DNA from 2 places in the Paenibacillus nicotianae genome. Region 2 is predicted to be linked to the other one. Evidence: predicted binding sites of a transcription regulator. Region 2 holds the regulator's gene; the other holds the start of a gene.
What was found. Region 2 encodes LexA, which represses DNA repair genes until DNA is damaged. Its sites were predicted from a motif close to CGAACATATGTTCG; they were not measured.

Region 1: the regulator LexA is predicted to act here: its motif matches at 1,939-1,952, upstream of addB (helicase-exonuclease AddAB subunit AddB).

What each region holds. Positions count from the first base shown of each region.
Region 1 covers NZ_JBHUGF010000010.1:339,685-349,885, forward strand. Annotated here, with positions in the region: gene ACFSGI_RS05755 (16S rRNA (uracil(1498)-N(3))-methyltransferase) at 1-330, shown strand, start outside; gene ACFSGI_RS05760 (class I SAM-dependent rRNA methyltransferase) at 377-1,747, shown strand; gene addB (helicase-exonuclease AddAB subunit AddB) at 1,993-5,544, shown strand; gene addA (helicase-exonuclease AddAB subunit AddA) at 5,541-9,701, shown strand; gene ACFSGI_RS05775 (exonuclease SbcCD subunit D) at 9,821-10,201, shown strand, end outside.
Region 2 covers NZ_JBHUGF010000010.1:1,100,202-1,110,402, reverse strand. Annotated here, with positions in the region: gene ACFSGI_RS09155 (TIGR01457 family HAD-type hydrolase) at 1-522, opposite strand, end outside; gene rnz (ribonuclease Z) at 616-1,548, opposite strand; gene metH (methionine synthase) at 1,652-5,092, opposite strand; gene ACFSGI_RS09140 (cupin domain-containing protein) at 5,311-5,850, shown strand; gene ACFSGI_RS09135 (HAD family hydrolase) at 5,951-6,748, opposite strand; gene ACFSGI_RS09130 (methyltransferase) at 6,843-7,364, opposite strand; gene ACFSGI_RS09125 (DUF896 domain-containing protein) at 7,548-7,757, opposite strand; gene yneA (cell division suppressor protein YneA) at 7,942-8,502, opposite strand; gene lexA (transcriptional repressor LexA) at 8,770-9,396, shown strand; gene ACFSGI_RS09110 (hypothetical protein) at 9,496-9,732, opposite strand; gene ACFSGI_RS09105 (glycoside hydrolase family 127 protein) at 9,758-10,201, opposite strand, start outside.

The DNA.
Region 1 (10,201 bases), 760 kb from region 2:
TGGAAGCAATTATTGAAGCAGTTTGCAGAGTATGATTTGATCTGTTTTTGTTATGAAAAAGAAAACGGGCATCAGCTTCGGGATGTGGTTCAACCTTTTGCTGAATCATTGCTGATCACCAAAGATACGACAACTTCCAAAGCGATACGTGTGATGATTGTAGTAGGCCCTGAAGGTGGATTTAGCGAGCAAGAAGTAGAAGCGGCAGAAGCAAGTGGCGCTATCGTTACCGGATTGGGAAGACGTATTTTACGTACCGAGACAGCAGCGATGACTGCACTGGCATGTATAATGTATGAAACAGGCGAAATGAACGCTAACAAAGGTTAACAATAATAAATGATTAGCAGGGATATCAAGAAGGAGTGGAACACTATTGGCAAGCGTGATATTGCAGCCCAAACGTAAAAAAAGATTAGAACAAGCCCACCCATGGGTTTTTCAAAATGAGATTGCTTCGGTTGAAGGAGATCCTATCCCGGGGCAATTGGTTAATGTACTGACTCATCAGAAGCGCTTTTTGGCTACAGGATATTATAATCTTGCTTCTCAGATCACTGTAAGGGTAGTATCGTATCAACCGTTAGAAGAAATGGATACTGCTTTTTTTGTAGAGCGATTTACACGTTGTCTAAAGCATCGTAATCGTTTTTTACCTACTGAAAATGCGTATCGTTTGGTCTATGGAGAAGCTGATTTTCTACCTGGATTGATTGTAGATCGTTTTGGAGAAGTATTGGTTGTCCAATTATTAACATTAGGTATGGATGCTTGTCGTCAACATATTATTGATGCATTGGTACAAGTGATGCAACCGCTGGGTATCTATGAACGTAGCGATGTATCTGTTCGCAAATTAGAAGGACTAGAAGAAGTAACAGGTGTATTATATGGAGAATGTCCTCGTCATGTGACAGTGACTGAAAATGGTCTATTGATCGAAGTCGATATTGTAGAAGGTCAGAAAACAGGATATTTCTTTGACCAGCGTGAAAATCGTGCTTCGATTGCTCCTTTAATGCTTGGTTGGGGCGATCGTAGTGGAATTGAACTGACTGAAGTTGAAGTAGATGGGCATATGACGCATAAGCCTGTAAATCGCAATGGTAAAATAGTAGATTTCCCTTATTGGGATGGAGCTAATGTGCTAGAGTGCTTTTCACATACAGGAAGCTTTACACTACATGCGTGTCATTATGGAGCCAAAAAAGTAACTTGTCTTGATATCTCTGCACACGCCATCGAAAGTGCGAAAGAAAATGTACGGTTGAATGGATTTGAAGATCGTGTTGAATTTGTTGTCGATGATGCGTTTGATTATTTGCGTCGTAACGCCAAAGGATTAGATGAGCGTCAATTACGTAGTAGCGCAGATAGCAAACAAGACACATCCAAACCGATGACTGCTGCGGGTGGGCGTTCATGGGATGTTGTTATTTTGGACCCGCCTGCTTTTGCCAAAACGAAAAGTGCTGTCGCAGGTGCTGTTCGCGGATACAAAGATATTAACTTACATGGAATGAAGCTTGTGAATGAAGGTGGATATCTAGTTACAGCCAGTTGTTCCTACCATATGCGTCCTGATCTGTTTTTGGAGACGATTCAAGATGCAGCCAAAGATGCAGGTAAAGTATTACGTCTGATCGAATGGCGTGCAGCAGGTAAAGATCATCCGCAAATTTTGGGCGTAGATGAAGGGCATTATTTGAAATTCGCTATTTTTGAAGTACGCAGTAAAACGTTTTAAATAATAATTTTAAGATATCTATAATAGGAACCATTCTATTATAGAAAATGATGAATATACAATTGTATTTGCAATGATCCAAAATATCCCCTTCTGTGAAACGTGTACACACTGTACGGTTGAACCGGAGGGGATTTACATATATACACCTATTACTTTATAATAAAGGGAACGTTTGTTCTGATTAATCTCGAACAAACTTTTGCATCGTGAAGACTATACTACGTAAATAAGGGTGAACTCACATGCCATTGCATTTTTTATTAGGTCGCTCTGGAAGTGGAAAAACGACCACAATAACACAGCGAATTATCGATAAAATTACACAACAACCGGATGGACCACCTATTTTGCTACTGGTTCCTGAACAGGGTTCTTTTCAAGCCCAATATGCACTTGTTCGTTCCCGTCAATCTAAAGGAAATGTGCGTGTACAAACCTATGGTTTCCGTCGTCTAGCTAATTGGGTGCTACAAGATGTAGGAGGAAGTGCCAAAACACCGATTGGTGAAGAAGGTAAAAAAATGCTTCTTTATCGACTCATTCAGCGACATCAATCGCAATTACGGATGTTTGGCACATCTAGTGATCAATTTGGATTTATCGGTAAATTAAGCGAATTATATAATGAATTTAAGCGTCATACGATTACATTAGAGCAATTAAATGAATACAGTGAACGGTTATCAACTTCAGCTCGTTCTCCTTTATTAATCGATAAATTGCATGATTTACAGCGTATTTATCAAGATTTTGAACAGAATTTGCAAGGATTATATGTAGATGGAGAAAATACATTAACTGATCTTGCTCTAGCGATTCCAGAATCACAGGTACTGCATAATGTTGATATTTGGATCGATGGATTTCATAGTTTTACACCTCAAGAATATGGTGTTATTGCAGCATTATTGCAAAAAGCCAATTCAGTGACGATTGCTTTAACATTAGATCGTTCTTATGATGGTGAGCCGCCTCATGAATTGGAGCTTTTTCATCAGACAGCTACCACGTATATCAAATTAAAGCAGTATGCTAGCGCTATTGATGAGTCTTTTACGATAGATGTTGAAAATCTTTCAGAGAATCCTACAGATATCCCTGTTCGTTTTCAATCTAGTCCGCAGTTAGCTCATTTAGAAAATGCGTATCGTTCTTCTCATCGCTGGCAACAAGCATCGTATATCAAGCAAGCCGATGAACAACAGGATATTTATACGTATGTTGCTCCTGATCGTCGTTCAGAAGTAGAAAGTGCGATTCGGGAAATGATCCGACTTGCTCGTGAAGAAGGTGCACGCTGGCAAGAGATGGGTGTATTTGTCCGTCAATTAGCAGATTATGAACATATTATTGCACCACTACTGCAAGATTACGAGATTCCTTATTTTCTAGATCAGAAGCGTACTATATTACAGCATCCATTAGCAGAATTTATACGTTCAGCATTGGATATTGTGCAATATTTCTGGCGGTATGAAGATGTGTTCCGTTGTATCAAAACAGGGTTGTTGCTTCCAGATGATGGACGTGTGACCACAGAAGATATCGACCGTTTAGAAAATGTTGTGTTAGCATCAGGTATTCATGGATCACGCTGGACAGATGGACACCCATGGAAAGGCATCCCTAGTCTTTCGCTGGAAGCTGGTGATGAGGTCAAAGAAATCAGTGAACGCGAATTAGCAGAAGGGCAACGTATGCAACAAGCCCGTCAGCTTGTGATTGAGCCATTATACCGCTTTGAAAAAAGAATCAAAAAAGCGAAGCACGCCAAAGAAATGTGTATTGCGCTTTATCAATTATTAGAAGATTGCAATATTGCAATACATCTGGAAAAAATGAGTACACATGCTACTGCACAAGGTAATCCTTTGCGAGCTCGTGAGCATATTCAGATCTATGGTGAAATTATCGATTTGCTGGATCAAATGGTTGATATTATGGCAGAAGATGCTATTGATCTGGGAACTTTTGCAGGCTTACTGGAAACAGGGCTTAGTGGTATTCGATTAGGGATTGTACCGCCAGCGATTGATCAGGTGTTGATCGGTTCGATGGATCGTACCCGTCCTATGGATATTAAATATGGATTTGTATTAGGGATGAATGAAGGGATTGTGCCGTCCCTTTTTCCAGACAGTGGTATTCTAAGCGAACCGGAACGAACCAATATGTTAGAAGGTGGATTAGAATTATCGCCAGGTAGTAAACGATTGTTGTTGAATGAGCAATTTTTGATTTATCATGCGCTGACGGTAGCAAGCTCTAAATTATGTCTCAGTTATGCGTTAACAGATGATGAAGATAAAGGGCTTTTGCCTTCAGAAGTGATTACAAATGTCCATAAATTATTTCCTTTTTTACAAAATCAATCGATAGTGTCTCCATTATCTGCTCAGTCTGACCCTATAGCATCGTTGCAATATGTGAGTACTCCTACAACAACGTTACCGCATTTGATCGCACAGCTACGAGAATGGAGTCGAGGAACAACGATTTCCAACACATGGTGGCATGTATTGAATTGGTATACGACACATGAAGCATTGAGACCGCAGATAAGTATGCTGGTGCAGTCTTTATTTTATAAAAATACAGGTGATTTATTAGATATAGATACCAGTCGACATTTGTACGGACAGACGTTACGTACCAGTGTATCTGGAATGGAACAATTTGTATCTTGTCCTTTTGCTCACTTTGCTTCGCGTGGCTTGAGATTGAGAGAGCGTCAAGAATATCGCTTAAAAGCTCCGGATATCGGTCAATTATTTCATGCTTCATTAACGGATCTTGCTACAATGCTCAAAGAGCAAGGACGCGCATGGGGGCAATTGACTCGTGAAGAGTGTGTAGAGATTGCTTATGAAGCAGTTGATAAGCATATTCCGCGTTTGCAAGGACAGATTCTTTCTAGCTCTAAGCGCTACAATTATATTTCACGTAAATTGCGTGAGATTGTAAGTCGTGCTTCAGTGATGTTGGGAGAGCAAGCACGACGTGGAGATTTTGAACCGCTCTATTTAGAACTTGCATTTGGCCCGAATGGAGACTGGCCACCCCTTCGTTTTACATTAGCAAATGGATGTACGATGGAAATTGTAGGACGGATAGATCGGGTAGATGTAGCTGAAGGGGATAATACCTTATTACTACGGATTATCGATTACAAGTCTAGCCAGACCGATCTTAAATTGCATGAAGTGTACTACGGCTTAGCATTGCAGATGCTCACGTATCTGGATGTGCTGTTAACTCATGCCGAAGAAGAACTAGGTCAATCAGCACAACCAGCAGGTGCACTGTATTTTCATGTGCATAATCCTATGCTACAAGCAGGTAACGGACTAAGTATGCAACAATCTCAACAAGAAATGCTGAAGCGTTTCAAAATGAAAGGGCTATTGCTGGCTGATCGTGATGTGATTAGCAAAATGGACAATGAATTAGATAAAGGATATTCTGCTATTTTGCCTGTAGCTGTCAAAGCAGATGGAGGATTTTATAGCAGTTCTGCGGTCGCGTCAGTAGATCAATGGCAAGAATTACTGCGTAACGTCCGTCAGACAGCACAGGAAATCGGTACACAAATCACCGATGGAACTACGCAGATTACTCCTTATCGTATAGAACAAGAAAAAGCCTGCGATTACTGTGATTACAAATCAGTCTGTCAATTTGATGAATCATTAAAAGAAAATCAATATAAATTACTGCAAAAACCGGGCAAAAATGAAACATGGGAACTGTTACAAAACCGCCATGACTACCAGAAAGGAGATTCACCTTCATGATCGACAACGATAATCATAAAGACAACAATGAATATATAGATGATCTATTTGCAGACAATGAGCAACTGTTGTCCAATAGACAGGAGATGCCAAAGCCAGAAAATAGTACATGGACAGATGATCAATGGAAAGCAATCTCTTTAGATGGTGGCAATATGCTGGTAGCAGCAGCGGCAGGTTCTGGTAAAACAGCCGTACTGGTGGAACGCATTATTCGTCAAGTAACTGATCCTATTCAGCCGATGGATGTAGATCGGATGTTAGTAGCTACTTTTACCAAAGCAGCGGCAACCGAAATGAGACAACGGATACGGGCTGCTCTCGATAAAGAAGTATTGCGTCGTCCAGAAGATGATCATTTGCGTCAACAATTAGCGTTGTTGAGTCAAGCATCGATTACGACATTGCATTCTTTTTGCTTGGAAATTATTCAACGTTATTATTCAATGATTCCGCTTGATCCTGGATTTCGGATCGCAACTGCAAATGAATGTGATATTTTGCGTGAAGAATTGTTGGAAGAATTATTTGAAGAGAAGTATACCGAAGAAGAAGAGCGGGATAACAAGCAATTTTATCGCTTAATGAACTGGTTCGGTGGAGAGCGTAGCGATGATGCTGCTTTGGTTTTGGTAGAGCGTCTTTATCATTTTGCGCGTAGTCATCCGTGGCCTGAATACTGGTTAGAGCGTACAGCAGCCGAATTTAATGTAACAGACGGTTCTTCGTTACAGAATACGTCATGGGTTCAGAATATTATGACCGATATTGCTTTAACTTTACAAGGAATTGAAGCAGTATTGCATCAGGCGATAGATACAGCATTATTGCCGGGTGGGCCTGTCGCTTATGCAGATAGTTTACGGGATGATCTGGAAGTAATTCATGCCCTTCAATCTGCAATGACTGTTCAGCCGTGGGAGCAATTGTATACCGTTTTCCAAAGTGCTGCTTTTGGCAAATTAAAAGCGGTACGCAAAGACGGAATCGATCCTCAATTACAAGAAACAGTAAAACAATTGCGTGAAAATGCAAAAAAATCATTAGCAGAGATCAAAAGTTTGTTTTTCGGTAGAACACCTGATGAATTTGCACAAGAGTTACGCGAGACATTTCCTTTGATGCAAGAATTAACAGAATTAGTCATTCGTTTTAGTCAAAAATATCAACAGGAAAAACAACGTAAAGGCTGGGTCGATTTTGCCGATCTAGAACATTATGCTCTTCATATTTTGCGTCATCCAGATTCTACACCTGAACATGTGATTCCTTCACAAGTGGCTTTGGAATATCGTGAACGATTTGATCAGGTGATGCTCGATGAATATCAAGATACCAATTCTGTACAGGAAGAATTGGTTCAACTTATTTCACGAGAAACGATCGGTAATCGCTTTATGGTTGGTGATGTGAAGCAAAGTATTTATCGTTTTCGCTTAGCAGAACCCGGACTATTTTTAGATAAATATGAAAAGTATCAGGATAATTGGCAAGGAGAAGGACGACGGATCGACCTTTCTCGTAATTTCCGTAGTCGTCATCAAGTAGTCGATGCGGTTAATATGATTTTTAGACAGATTATGAATAAAACAGTGGCAGAAATTGAATATGATGAACGAGCAGAGTTAGTAGCAGGGGCGAAATATCCAACTGGTGATGAGACTTCATATGCACCGGAGTGTTGGATTATTGATCGTGCCGGAAGTGGAGCCAGTGCTGACTACAGCAATGCAGATGACAGTAATGATATCGACGGGTATGTCAACGAGGCTTCAGAGATGGAATCTGCTCGCTTAGAAGCACAAGCGATTGCTGTACGGGTACGCGAAATGGTAGAGCCAGATGGCGAGCCATTGCTAATTTACGATAAATCAGTAGATGGATTACGTCCGGCAGAATATCGAGATATGGTTATTTTGTTACGCTCGACAGCAGCATGGGCACCGCTGATACTAGAAGAATTACAACGTGAAGGTATACCTGCTTATAGTGAATTAAATCAAGGATTTTTTGAAGCGGTCGAAGTGAAAATTATATTATCATTATTAGCTATTATTGATAATCCGCAACAAGATATTCCACTGGCTTCTGTACTGCGTTCTCCAATCGTTGGCTTAAATGAAGATCAACTGGCAACAATTCGTTTATTTGGCAAAGACACTTCGTATTATCAAGCGATGATGTTAGCAGCCGAACATATGCAAGAACAACCAGAAGAATGGAGTTACAAATTACTTCATTTTCTCGAACAATTGGAGCAATGGCGCTTAGCAGCACGAGAAGGGGAATTAGGTGATCTGATCTGGCGCATTTACCGCGATACTGGCTATTTAGATTGGTTAGCTGGATTACCGGGAGGTTTGCAACGTCAACATCATTTACGAATATTGTATGATCGTGCTCGTAAATTTGAAGTATCTACTTCTTCACGAGGGTTATTTCGCTTTATGCGGTTTATTCGTCGCTTGCAAGATACAGATGGTGATCTAGGGGCTACTGCTTCTGTAGATGGACAAGAAAATGCGATTCGTATTATGACGATTCATAAAAGTAAAGGCTTGGAATTTCCAGTTGTTTTTTTAGCAGGTATGTCTAAGATGTTTAATATGCAAGACTTGAATACTTCTTTTTTGATGCACAAAGAATTAGGATTTGGTCCTAAATTTGTAGATGAAGATACACGTGTTAGCTATCCAACATTGCCTAATCTAGCGATTCGTCGCCGTACTGCAACAGAATTGTTAGCAGAGGAAATGCGTGTCTTATATGTTGCGTTGACTCGTCCGCGTGACAAGCTGATTATGATTGGTACTGTCAAAGATATCGACAAAAAAATATCGGCATGGAGTCAGGTTCAGAACTCCGATTATATGCAATTGCCTGATTATGTATTAGCCAAAAGTCGTACCTATCTTGACTGGGTAGGGCCAGCATTAATGCGTCATCGTGCAGCTTCTATATTTCGCGAGCGCAATGAAATTGCCGCAGGGCCTTATTCTGCTTGCTTAGCAGATGATCCTACGCCATGGAGTATTACGATTCTAGATAGTCGTCAATTGCAATCGACAACAGAAGATACAGAGCAATCTATTACTGCTTTGCGTGAGCATGATCCCAAGTGGATCGCATTACAACACATAGCAGATGGTGAGCAAGTACAGCCTGTAACCGTTTTTGAAAATGATCAAGCAGTTGAAGACACTCATGCACAGGTACAAGCGAGTGATGTGGAACAAAGACTGTCCTGGCAATATCCTTATGAATTGTCTACTCATATTGCTGCCAAAACAACGATCAGTGAAATCAAGCGACAATTGGTTTCAGAAGAATCTCCATCGGTGGATGGGATACATGAATCTCTAGATCAACGTGTGACGATTGGACGTTATACAGATCAACAGCCTACTAACCCAGCCAATACTACCGGATCGACAGATGCTAATCCATTTTTGATGAGTACTATTTTACAGCGCGCCGGGATTCTTCTAGACAATTATTCAGAGGATGAGATGCAATCACCTAAGCAGATATCTTCTTTAGCAGACTCTGATCTTGGTTCTGAACGTTCAGCTACGGTATCTGCTGATAGGAGCGATTCAATAGCTGGAAGCACACTTCAATTGCAACGTCCTAAATTTATGGAACAGCGTGGATTAAGCGGAGCAGAACGGGGCACAGCATATCATACAGTGATGCAACGGGTTCCTTTAGATCAAGGGCATATCGATCTCACAATTGTAGAGCAGACCAAAGCTGATCTTGTTCAACGTCAAATTTTGCGTCAGGATCAAGCTGATAGTGTACATGCAGACGAGATTGTTGCTTTTTTTGCTACATCGTTAGGTCAACAAATGCTACAAGCTACAGAGATTAGACGAGAACTGGCATTTAGTTATGGTATTCCAATCAATGAGGCAGAGGATAAGATTTTATCGCAAGGGATCGTTGATTGTATTTTCCGTATAGATGATCAATGGATTATTGTTGATTACAAAACCGATCGTGTACTGGATAGCCATGGAGGTATAGAAGCGCTCAAAGAGCGTTATCGTATTCAACTTCAATTGTATGCTCAAGCTATTCAAGATTCATTGAATTGGAAAGTAGATCAATTGTGGATCTATTTCTTTGATATTAACGAAGCGATAAAAATTTAAATTATAAGGTGGTTTGTTATCAAGAGTCTAGTCTATAAATGAAGCTAGAACTTTTGGTTGCAAACCTCCTTTTATCTATATTTATTTAAAATAAATCATTACTCAAAAAGGAGAGGGCTATGCGTATTTTACATACAGCAGACTGGCATTTTGGTCGCACATTAGAAGGCAGAAGTCGTCTTGAAGAACAAATCGCTTTTGTCGATGAATTGGTTCAGATTGCAGATGATCAACAAGCAGATTTGATTTTGATGGCAGGCGATGTATACGATTCTGTCAATCCTCCTGCTGCGGCAGAACAATTATTTTACGAAGCTGCTGCTAGATTAACAGCGAATGGCCGTCCACTGGCAGTGATTTCAGGCAATCATGATCAACCTGATCGAATAGCGTCAGCTACTCCTTTAGTCAAAGGAAGAGGGATTTATTTACTGGGTACACCTGCTGCAAGTGCATTAACGATCCCTGTTACCAGAACCTCAGAAACAGCGATCATAGCA
Region 2 (10,201 bases):
TCCTGTTGCAGCAACAATAGATGCCCCAATCGTACCTGCTCCTGGCAACAAACCATCATGTGAAGGAAGCTGTAGATCGGGATTTGTTAAAATAAACTTAGCCCCACCTGCAATCAGGCGCAATGCCTTTGTCAGCTTTTCATATGTAAATTGACGATCGATTCCTTGAAGGACATAATCAGGTTGTTCCTCTGTTAATTGTAACCCATGTTCTGTAGCAGCTTGCTTCAATCCGTCTTCTCCGATGACATACACACTCGAAGCAGGGGATTGCTGTGCAATATAATAAGCGGCTGCCATCGCAGAAGTGCACACTTGTGCAGCACTAGCAGGAATACCTAGATGAGTCAGATGATCTGCGACGCCTTGTGGTGTGCGAGAAGAGTTATTCGTCACAAATAAATACGGAATCTGCTTAGACTGCAAATCTTGTATCCAAGCACTTGCTCCTTCGATAACCGTATCACCATGATACAATGTACCGTCCAGATCAATCAGTAATCCTTTACGATTTGTTGTCATACAGACACCCTTTCTATCACTCACAATCTTCATTGTAAAAAAAGTTGCGGCATAAGGCAAACGGTATCCTTATATTGCCGCAACGTCAATACTTTAAATCGACTTGGAAGAGATCGGAAATAATACATGTTCTTCTGCTAATAAAGTATTTTCAAATACACTTTTGGCTTCTTGAAGTAAAGGTTCAAGCTGTTCACGATCTTTATAACGGGAGCTAAAATGAGTCAAGATCAATTCGTGTACATTTGCATCTTTCGCTGCATGAGCTGCTTGTAATGTAGTACTGTGATAATAATTGTGAGCGGTCTCTTCCATATCTTGCAAAAAAGTAGCTTCATGAACCAGCACATCCGCATCTTGCGCTAACAGACCTACATTCGGACAAGGTCTTGTATCTCCCAAAATCGTAATGATTTTTCCTTTTTTCGGTTTACCTACAACTTGATGAGAATGTAACGTTTGCCCATCTTCTAATTTGATACTACCGCCATTTTTTAACTTTCCATATAAAGGCCCTGGCTTGATACCATGATGCTTCAATACTTCAAAATTCAATTGTCCGGGACGATCTTTTTCAATAATACGATACCCGTAACTATCGATACGGTGTTCTAATAACGCGGATTCTACACGAAACATATCATCTTCAAATACAATGCCACCTTCGTGTTCAACAATATTCAGTTCATATTCGATGCGTGATTGACTGAGCTCCAGAGACGTTCGAATATACCGTTCTAATCCGACAGGGCCATATACCGTAAGCGGTGTGACTCCTCCTTGATACGCTCGACTAGATAATAGTCCAGGCAGACCAAACAAATGATCTCCATGTAAATGAGTAATAAAAATCTTTTCTAATTTACTTAATTTGAGCAAAGAACGTAACACTTGATGCTGTGTACCTTCTCCACAATCAAATAACCATAATGCACGGCGCTCTTCATACATTCGTAATCCAATAGAGGTCACGTTACGCTGAAGTGTAGGAACGCCTGCATTGGTTCCCAAAAAATACAATTCCATCTCTCTCTACCTTCTTTCTGTATTCGCCAGGTTCCGTAACAAAAATCCCCCGATTCGTCGGAGGATTCTGCAATGATGATACATAATGCAATACAATCTATAGTTATGCTTTATCGACATTAAAATAACGAGCTTGTGGATGACTAAATACCATTGCGGATACTGAAGCTTCCGGCTCCATCATAAATCCTTCAGTTAATTCGACACCGATATCTTCAGGCTTCAATAAAGCAAACAAAGGACCTTGATCTTCTAAATCAGGGCAAGCCGGATAACCAAACGATACCCGTATCCCTTGATAACGTGCCCCTAAGCGCTGCTTCATCGTCATCGTCGCTGGATCAGAGAATCCCCAACTATCACGCATCATATGATGAACACGTTCTGCAAGTCCTTCTGCGGTCTCTAGCGCTACGGCTTGAAGAACATGGGAGCGCAGATAATCGCCTTTATCTTTCCACTCTGAAGCCAGTGCACTAATTCCTTGACCAGCAGTGACTACCATAAAGCCTACATAGTCCATCATACCACTTTCTACAGACTTCAAAAAGTCAGCTAGACAGAGATAAGGTTCTACTTGTTGGCGTGGGAATGTAAATGTATGCAAAATTCGGCTATGATCTGTCGGATCATATACAATCACATCGTTCCCATTCGATTGAGCAGGGAAAAAGCGATACATACCATGTGCTTGAATAATATGCTCTGTTAATGCTTTTTGCAATATTTCATCTACAACCGACTTGAGCTGTACTGCCTTCGGATCTTGCTTGGCTAACAACTGTTCTACAGATCCTTTAAGACCTAGATGATGTCCAAGCAACATCTGCATATTCACATATGGCAAAATATGCGTTAGCGGATAATTACGCAATACATGACGATCCAGATCAGGCGGAAGATAGATCGGCATATTTGGATCAATATCTGATTTGACTGCACGAGTTAGCACCGGTAATGGTGCTACTTCTACTGCTACCGCTGTATCGATCTCATTTTCAGCCGCTACTTCTGCTTCGATGATTGCTCGCTTTTCAGGATTCATAAGACGATTAGCAATATCGAGACCATCCATAGCGTCTTTGGCGTATAATACCAATCCTTCATATTCCGGTCGGATGCGATTTTTGGTGAATTTGCGTGTTAACGCTGCTCCGCCTACCATAATAGGAATAGCAATCCCTGCACTACGCAAATCTTGCGCTGTTGTAATCATTTGCTGCGCAGATTTAACCAAAAGACCGGATAGACCTATCGCATCTGCTTGCTCATTACGGTACGCTTCGATAATGCGTTCAGGGGGAACTTTGATACCTAGATTGATAATTTTATAACCGTTATTAGATAAAATAATTTCAACAAGATTTTTACCGATATCATGCACATCGCCTTTGACAGTTGCCAGCAAAATCTTACCTTTCACAGACGATTCATTTTTCTCCATAAATTGTTCCAGATAAGCAACAGATGCTTTCATCACTTCGGCACTTTGCAATACTTCAGCTACAATCAACTCATTATTATTAAAAAGTCGTCCTACTTCTTCCATGCCTGCCATCAGCGGGCCGTTGATGACTTCGAGTGAGGAGTATTTTTGCAAAGCTTTTTCCAAATCAGGAAGCAAACCTTCTTTGGTTCCTTCTACTACATAAGAAGCAAGTCGTTCTTCTAGAGATAGATTAGAATCCTGCACTTTCTTTTCGACCTTTTTATTGCGAAAAGCAGCTACAAATTCAGCTAATGTAGCATCATTTGTATGATAAAGTAATTCTTCTGCTAAATGACGTTCATGTTCAGGAATAGACGCATACCGTTCTAATTTCTCGGTATTTACGATCGCATAATCTAAGCCTGCTTTGGTACATTCATATAGAAATACAGAGTTCAGTACTTCACGCCCTGCTTCCGGTAAGCCAAACGATATATTACTAATCCCTAGAATCGTATGACAACCTGGAATTTGTTGCTTGATTAAACGAATACCATCGATTGTTTCTTTGGCAGAACCAATATACTGTTCATCTCCTGTACCTACAGGAAACACAAGTGGATCGAAAATTAAATCTTCTGTTTTGAGTCCGTATTTATGAACAAGCAATTCTTGTGAGCGCTTAGCCACTTCTAATTTGTCTTGCGCTGTTATCGCTTGTCCTCGTTCATCGATCGTTCCTACAACAACAGCAGCACCATATTTATGAATAAGCGGAGTGACATCTTCAAACTTCTCTTCGCCATCTTCTAGATTAATCGAGTTAATAATCGCTTTCCCTTGCGAATAACGAAGAGCGATATCGATAACAGCTACATCCGTCGTATCGATCATTAATGGAGCTTTTACTTTTTTGACAACTAGATCTAGAAATTTCTCCATATCATACGTTTCATCACGATCGGGATCTTGCACACATACATCGATCACTTGTGCACCATTTTTCACTTGAGCACGAGCGATCTCAGAGGCTTCTTCATATTTGCCTTCTACAATCAATCGCTTAAATTTACGTGAACCGAGAACATTAGTACGCTCTCCTACCATATAAGGACGATTATCTTGCTCAATATATACAGGTTCTATACCGGATAAAGCCGGTGGATGTGTACCGATCATTGCACGAGGTGGATATTGAGATAACAATTCATCCATAACACGAATATGATCCGGTGTAGTCCCGCAACAGCCTCCAGCTATATTGAGCCAACCTTGCTCGGCAAAAGCCGCCATTTTACGTCCTAACGATTCAGGAGACTCGTGATAATTCCCATTCTCATCAGGCAACCCTGCATTAGGATAACAACTAACAGCCGCTCCTGCCATCTCAGACAATGAACGAATATGATCACGCATAAATTCAGGGCCAGTCGCGCAATTCAATCCTACTGAAATCGGATTCAAATGTTCTAATGAGATATAAAACGATTCTATATTTTGTCCGGCAAGTGTTGTGCCCATCGGCTCAATCGTACCGGATATCATTAAAGGTAATTCTATTCCTGTCTGCTTAAACGCATGACGAATACCGATACTACCTGCTTTCACGTTCAATGTATCTTGCGAGGTTTCTAATAGAAGTACATCTGAACCGCCTTCTATCAAAGCTACAGCCTGTTCCTGATAACTTTCTACCAGTTCATCAAAAGTGACTCCGCCCGTAACAGACAATGTTTTGGTTGTAGGTCCCATAGCGCCTACAACATAACGTGGACGTTCAACTGTACTGTATTTATCAACGGCTGCTCTGGCAAGCTTAACAGCCGCTAGATTCAACTCACGTGCTTGATCTTGAATATCATATTCAGCCAGTACCACTGAAGTAGCGCCAAATGTATTCGTTTCGATCAAATCTGCACCAGCAGCTAAATATTGCTCATGGATATCTTGGATCACATCAGGACGTGTTAGAACCAGTATTTCATTACAACCGTCCAGATCATCACTTCCAAAATCGTTAGCTGTTAAATCTCTTTGTTGAATCATCGTCCCCATAGCGCCATCCAAAATCAGAATACGCTGTTCAAGTCTTTCTTGTAGGTCAGGCTTATTCATCTATTCGATCCTCCCCGCAAAACGTTAGGCTTTAGTTTAACAGAAACTTTTTAACTAGAAAAGAATCTTATTTGTCATGTATAGATGTATTATACTTATAATTATAAAAGTGAAGATCTTTTATTTAGATAGCAAGATGAAGTTTGAATGAAAGTATCGACAAAAAACGCTTTTTCTTTTATAATACAACATAAAAACATTGAAAGAAGGGTAATCCGATGGCTGAAATCAGAATTAGAAATACCAATGAAAGAATTGCTGGAGATGACAAGGTTCTGGAGTTTTTGAACAAACATGAGGTTGTATATGAAAAATGGGATGCTTCCAAATTGGCTCCTGAATTGCAAGATAACTTCACATTGACAGATGAGCAAAAACAAGCGGTTTTAGATACGTACGAAGCAGAAATCAAAGACCTTTCAGCACGTCGTGGTTACCGCACATGGGATGTTATCACTTTATCTGAATCTACACCTGATCTGGAAGCTAAATTAGCTAAATTTGAAGAAATTCATACCCATACAGAAGATGAAATTCGTGCGATCGTATCAGGTAACGGTATTTTTATTATCAAAAGCCCTGAGCATGGATACTTTGATGTTGAGTTAGAGCCAGGTGATGTCATCTCTGTACCTGAGAATACGCCTCACTTCTTTACACTTGTTGAAAACCGTAAAATTGTAGCTGTTCGTTTGTTTGTCGAAACAGACGGTTGGATCGCTCTTCCTTTCGAAGATAACTCTTTCCAAAAAGCTTAAATAGTAGAAATAAAAAAATCCCTTACCGATTTACTCGGATAAGGGATTTTTTATTATGTTTTGGACTGTGTGATTCCAATATCATGTCATAAAATATTCTTTATGATACCAACTGAGCAGTAATCTGATGAATATCGGTTAAGCGTGTGATTTCATAATCAGGCTTAATCTCACTATCGTTGATTTTGCCATTACGGTTCACCCATACGGACTTGATGCCTGCTGCTAACGCACCTTTGATGTCTGTAGTCAATTTATCCCCGATCATCAATGCTTGCTCTGGCTTTACATCCAATAATTCAAGCGCATGTGCAAAAATCTCAGCATTGGGCTTACCTTTACCAAATGCACCGGACACAACAATCTGATCAAAATAAGGAGCTAACTTGGGTACACCGTCTAACTTTTCTTGTTGCAACGCTGGACAACCATTGGTAAGCAACAATAACTTAACCTTACCTTGCAATTCATCCAAAATCTGAAATGTCTCTTCATAGATATGCGGACGATTACGTCGTTCTTGTACGAATCGATCAGACAGTTGGAGTGCTAAAGCTTCATCTTCGATCCCCATTGCACTCAGACCTTTACGCCATGATTCTTTGCGATACGTCGGTGCAATCTTTTGCAATTGACGGAATTCAGGTTGTTCTCCTGCGGAAAATTGAGCCCACAAGCCTTCAAACGGATTAATTCCTATCCATTGGGTAAAAGGAAAAGTCTCATAGGATTCATACAGTGCTCTTGCTTCTCGGCGTACGGCTTCTTCTAAAGCTGTCGGATCAACACCTGTCGCTTGCTGAGCAACCAGGCATGTCTCTGCAAAAGCTTCTTCTATACTGCGTTCATCCCATAATAACGTATCATCTAGATCAAACAAAACGGCTTCAATACTCACTGTCTGTACCTCCTCAACGATCATCATTACTTTGATTATAATAACTAGATATTTAGCATTAGATAGAATATATAACTATCATTCTAAAAAAAGCTTATGCTTTTTCTTGAATCGAAATTTTGTGTTGTGCAGCAAATGTGCGTAAATGCTCGCTCATTGCATCGGTATCATAACGGTTTAACGTGCGAGAGAATACCCAGCTTCCACCTTTAGAGCTGTGTTCAATTACCACATATCCTTTTTGAAGACGGATATTTTTTACTTGAGATGAAGAGATTAGACGATCACGATTAAATTTGGTAGTGATCAATGAATCTCTGCCAATTTTTAAGTACGGTTTGCGGAAATAAAGCATAACGCCAAGTAAAATGTACAAGGCTACTGTAACGATAAAGATCACGCTAAAACCGTCAGCAGTAGGATACATAATACCCATAACTGCATAAATAATTCCCAATATAATTAGAGCGGCTGGAAAAACGATGTTTCTTCCTTTGTACGCTGTATATTCGGAAATACTGGTTTTGCCACCGATAGAAGATTGACCTTGCTTTCTACGTGCAGCATTAACTTGCTTTGAATTGCGTCGAACTTGCCTTTCCCAGGAACGGGACATACTTTGTTTCCCCCTAATAGATAATGTAAGCCTTACAACAAAAGCAGAAGACTTCGTTCTATCTTATCATGCCAGAACAAGCCCCAAATTTCCATAGCAAAATAGGATGCCCTCTTCTAGATCAGCCAGAGCATCCTTGATGTTATGTGTTTCTTTTGTATTTATTGAAGTCATTAGATGATTTTATTTATGCTTATTTTTGGTGTTATCCGATGATTCAGCATCTTCTACAAATTCTATTGTATCTAATTGTTGACGAAAATTACTGCGAATATTATTTAAATAAATAGCGCGTAACTCATCACGTTCTACAGTTTCTTCTGCTGTAAGACCTGAACTTTTTTTCTTACGAGCTAATTCATTAATACGTGCAATCAGTGTATCGATATCCATAACTAACCTCCATTTGAGTAGTGGTCTTTTGACCATCACTAACTTTGACATGTAAAAAAAAGCTTGTCAAGATCAATAGATCTTAACAAACTTTTATCTTATTCATCAGTACATTGTAATGAGTACATTCTCTTATCAAGTCATATCAGTTATAAAACAGATCTCTGTTTAGAAATGATATGACTTAATCGTATGGAATCACCAGAACATCGCCTGCTTGAATCTCACTGGTAGTCAATTGATTCTCACTACGAATCTGAGCTATATAATCACGTGTATCCGTTTGAGCTGATTTGTATTCGCTAGCGATACTCCATAGACTATCTCCTGAATGAACAACAACTGTTTGTGCAGGCCCTTCTACTTTGTCTGCTACTACAAAGTTATGAATCACTCCACCGTACAATAATACACCTGCAAACACAAAACACACCATTAAACGTCCGCCAGATTTCCACTTTACTTTTTGCGCTGTACTTTGAATAAGCTGAAGTGTTTTTTGACGTAATGTCTTTTTGCCTTTGGGTTGATTTGGTTTGCGTATCTTTTGCACATTCGGCAAATAAGTCCATTCATCTACTACTATATCTTTGTCCGCTCGTGTAGCATGAATAGCTGCTTGCTGGGATTGTTTCTCCGAATAACTTGTTGATGTATGATGTATATCTGATCCTGATCCATCAATCTGTTGTTCACCATTTTCAGATTGATTGTGGATGCTACGATATGTAGTATATTTTAACATTGTCATCACGCTCCAAACATTTGTTCTTGTTTTCTCAAATTCACTATAACACGAACATATGTTTTACTCAATAGTTTTTTACGAACTTTCGTTCGTGTTTTTTATTCTATCTTTTAGACTATAGATTATGCTTGTTATATGATGAATAGCCTACAAAAAGTAAATAATAACAAAATAAATATACAAATTTTAGAACTTATGTTTGTACGAACGGTAGTTCTATGTTATAATTTTGCCAAACGTTACTAGCATTGGGGTTGATAAGGTATGTCAAAAGTTTCAAGTCGCCAACAGGCCATTTTGGAATTTATCCGAAATGAAGTCAAACTTAAAGGTTACCCGCCATCTGTACGTGAAATTGGTGAAGCTGTAGGTCTTGCTTCTAGTTCTACTGTACATGGTCATCTGGATCGTTTGGAGAAAAAAGGACTGATTCGACGCGACCCGACCAAACCTCGTGCCATCGAGTTGTTGGGTCAAGAAGAGTCTGAAAGTAATATTCTTTTCGCTCAAACGGTATCTCGTGTTCCTATTATTGGAAAAGTAACCGCCGGTGTTCCGATTACAGCTACAGAACATATTGAAGACTACTTCCCTCTACCACAGAATTTTACAGGTGAAGGACAAGTATTTATGCTTTCTGTAGTTGGAGACAGTATGATTGAAGCAGGAATCTATAATGGTGACTACGTGATTGTACGTCAACAACAGACCGCTGATAATGGCGATATTGTTGTAGCCATGACCGAAGATGATGAAGCAACAGTCAAAACGTTCTACAAAGAAAAAGATCATATTCGTCTACAACCTGAAAATCCGATGTATCAGCCACTTCGTCTGACACATGTTACGATTTTGGGTAAAGTCGTAGGATTGTTCCGTAACTTACACTAAATTAATAGCATAAGTTACTGTTCGTAGAAGATAGAAAAAGACCGCTACTTTCCTAGTAGCGGTCTTTTTTAATAAAAATCTCAAACTATTTTATATAATCTATCCAAATAACTTCGTATCCATTAGTTTGGCAAGTAATGCTTTGAAATCTTTACTTTCTGCTTTCTCGGCTAATTGAGCTTCCAGTGTATTGAACTTTTCAGCTAGAAAATAAGCATTTAAAAATAGACCCAGATGATCTTTAGCTACTGCTTCTGCATTATCTTTATCTGATGAATAACTTGAAATAACGGTATATGCAAATTTCTCAGGATCGATTCTCATTTTAGATTTCATCTGGCACTCTCCTTTGTAGTGTTGATTATGCTTGGTTAAGCCATACCAGCATTTCACCGGGTTGTCGGTTAGCCCAGCAATAATAAGGAATAAGCCGTAATGTTGTCGCATCATAGGTTGTAGATACTTGAGAAGCATACAATACATCTTCCCACTGAGAAGTAATCGTTCTTTTTTGCGCTTCTACATTAATCTTACCTACTCCACCTAGTAATTGCTCATCAAATTCGTATTGATAGTTCTGATTTTTAGTTAACTGAATCAAATGCAAATGTTCCCCATTATCTACTTCTTCAGCGCAATAAATAAACGGCCCACGTCCTATTGCTACTTTACCAATATCTGCTCGAACTAGCGGATGTGCTGTATATTCTTTAATCTCCATCGGTAAGATCAATTCGATCTTATCATTAGACTGCCATATGCGATCAACATGTATAAATCCGTTACTGACTTCTGCTTCGATTGA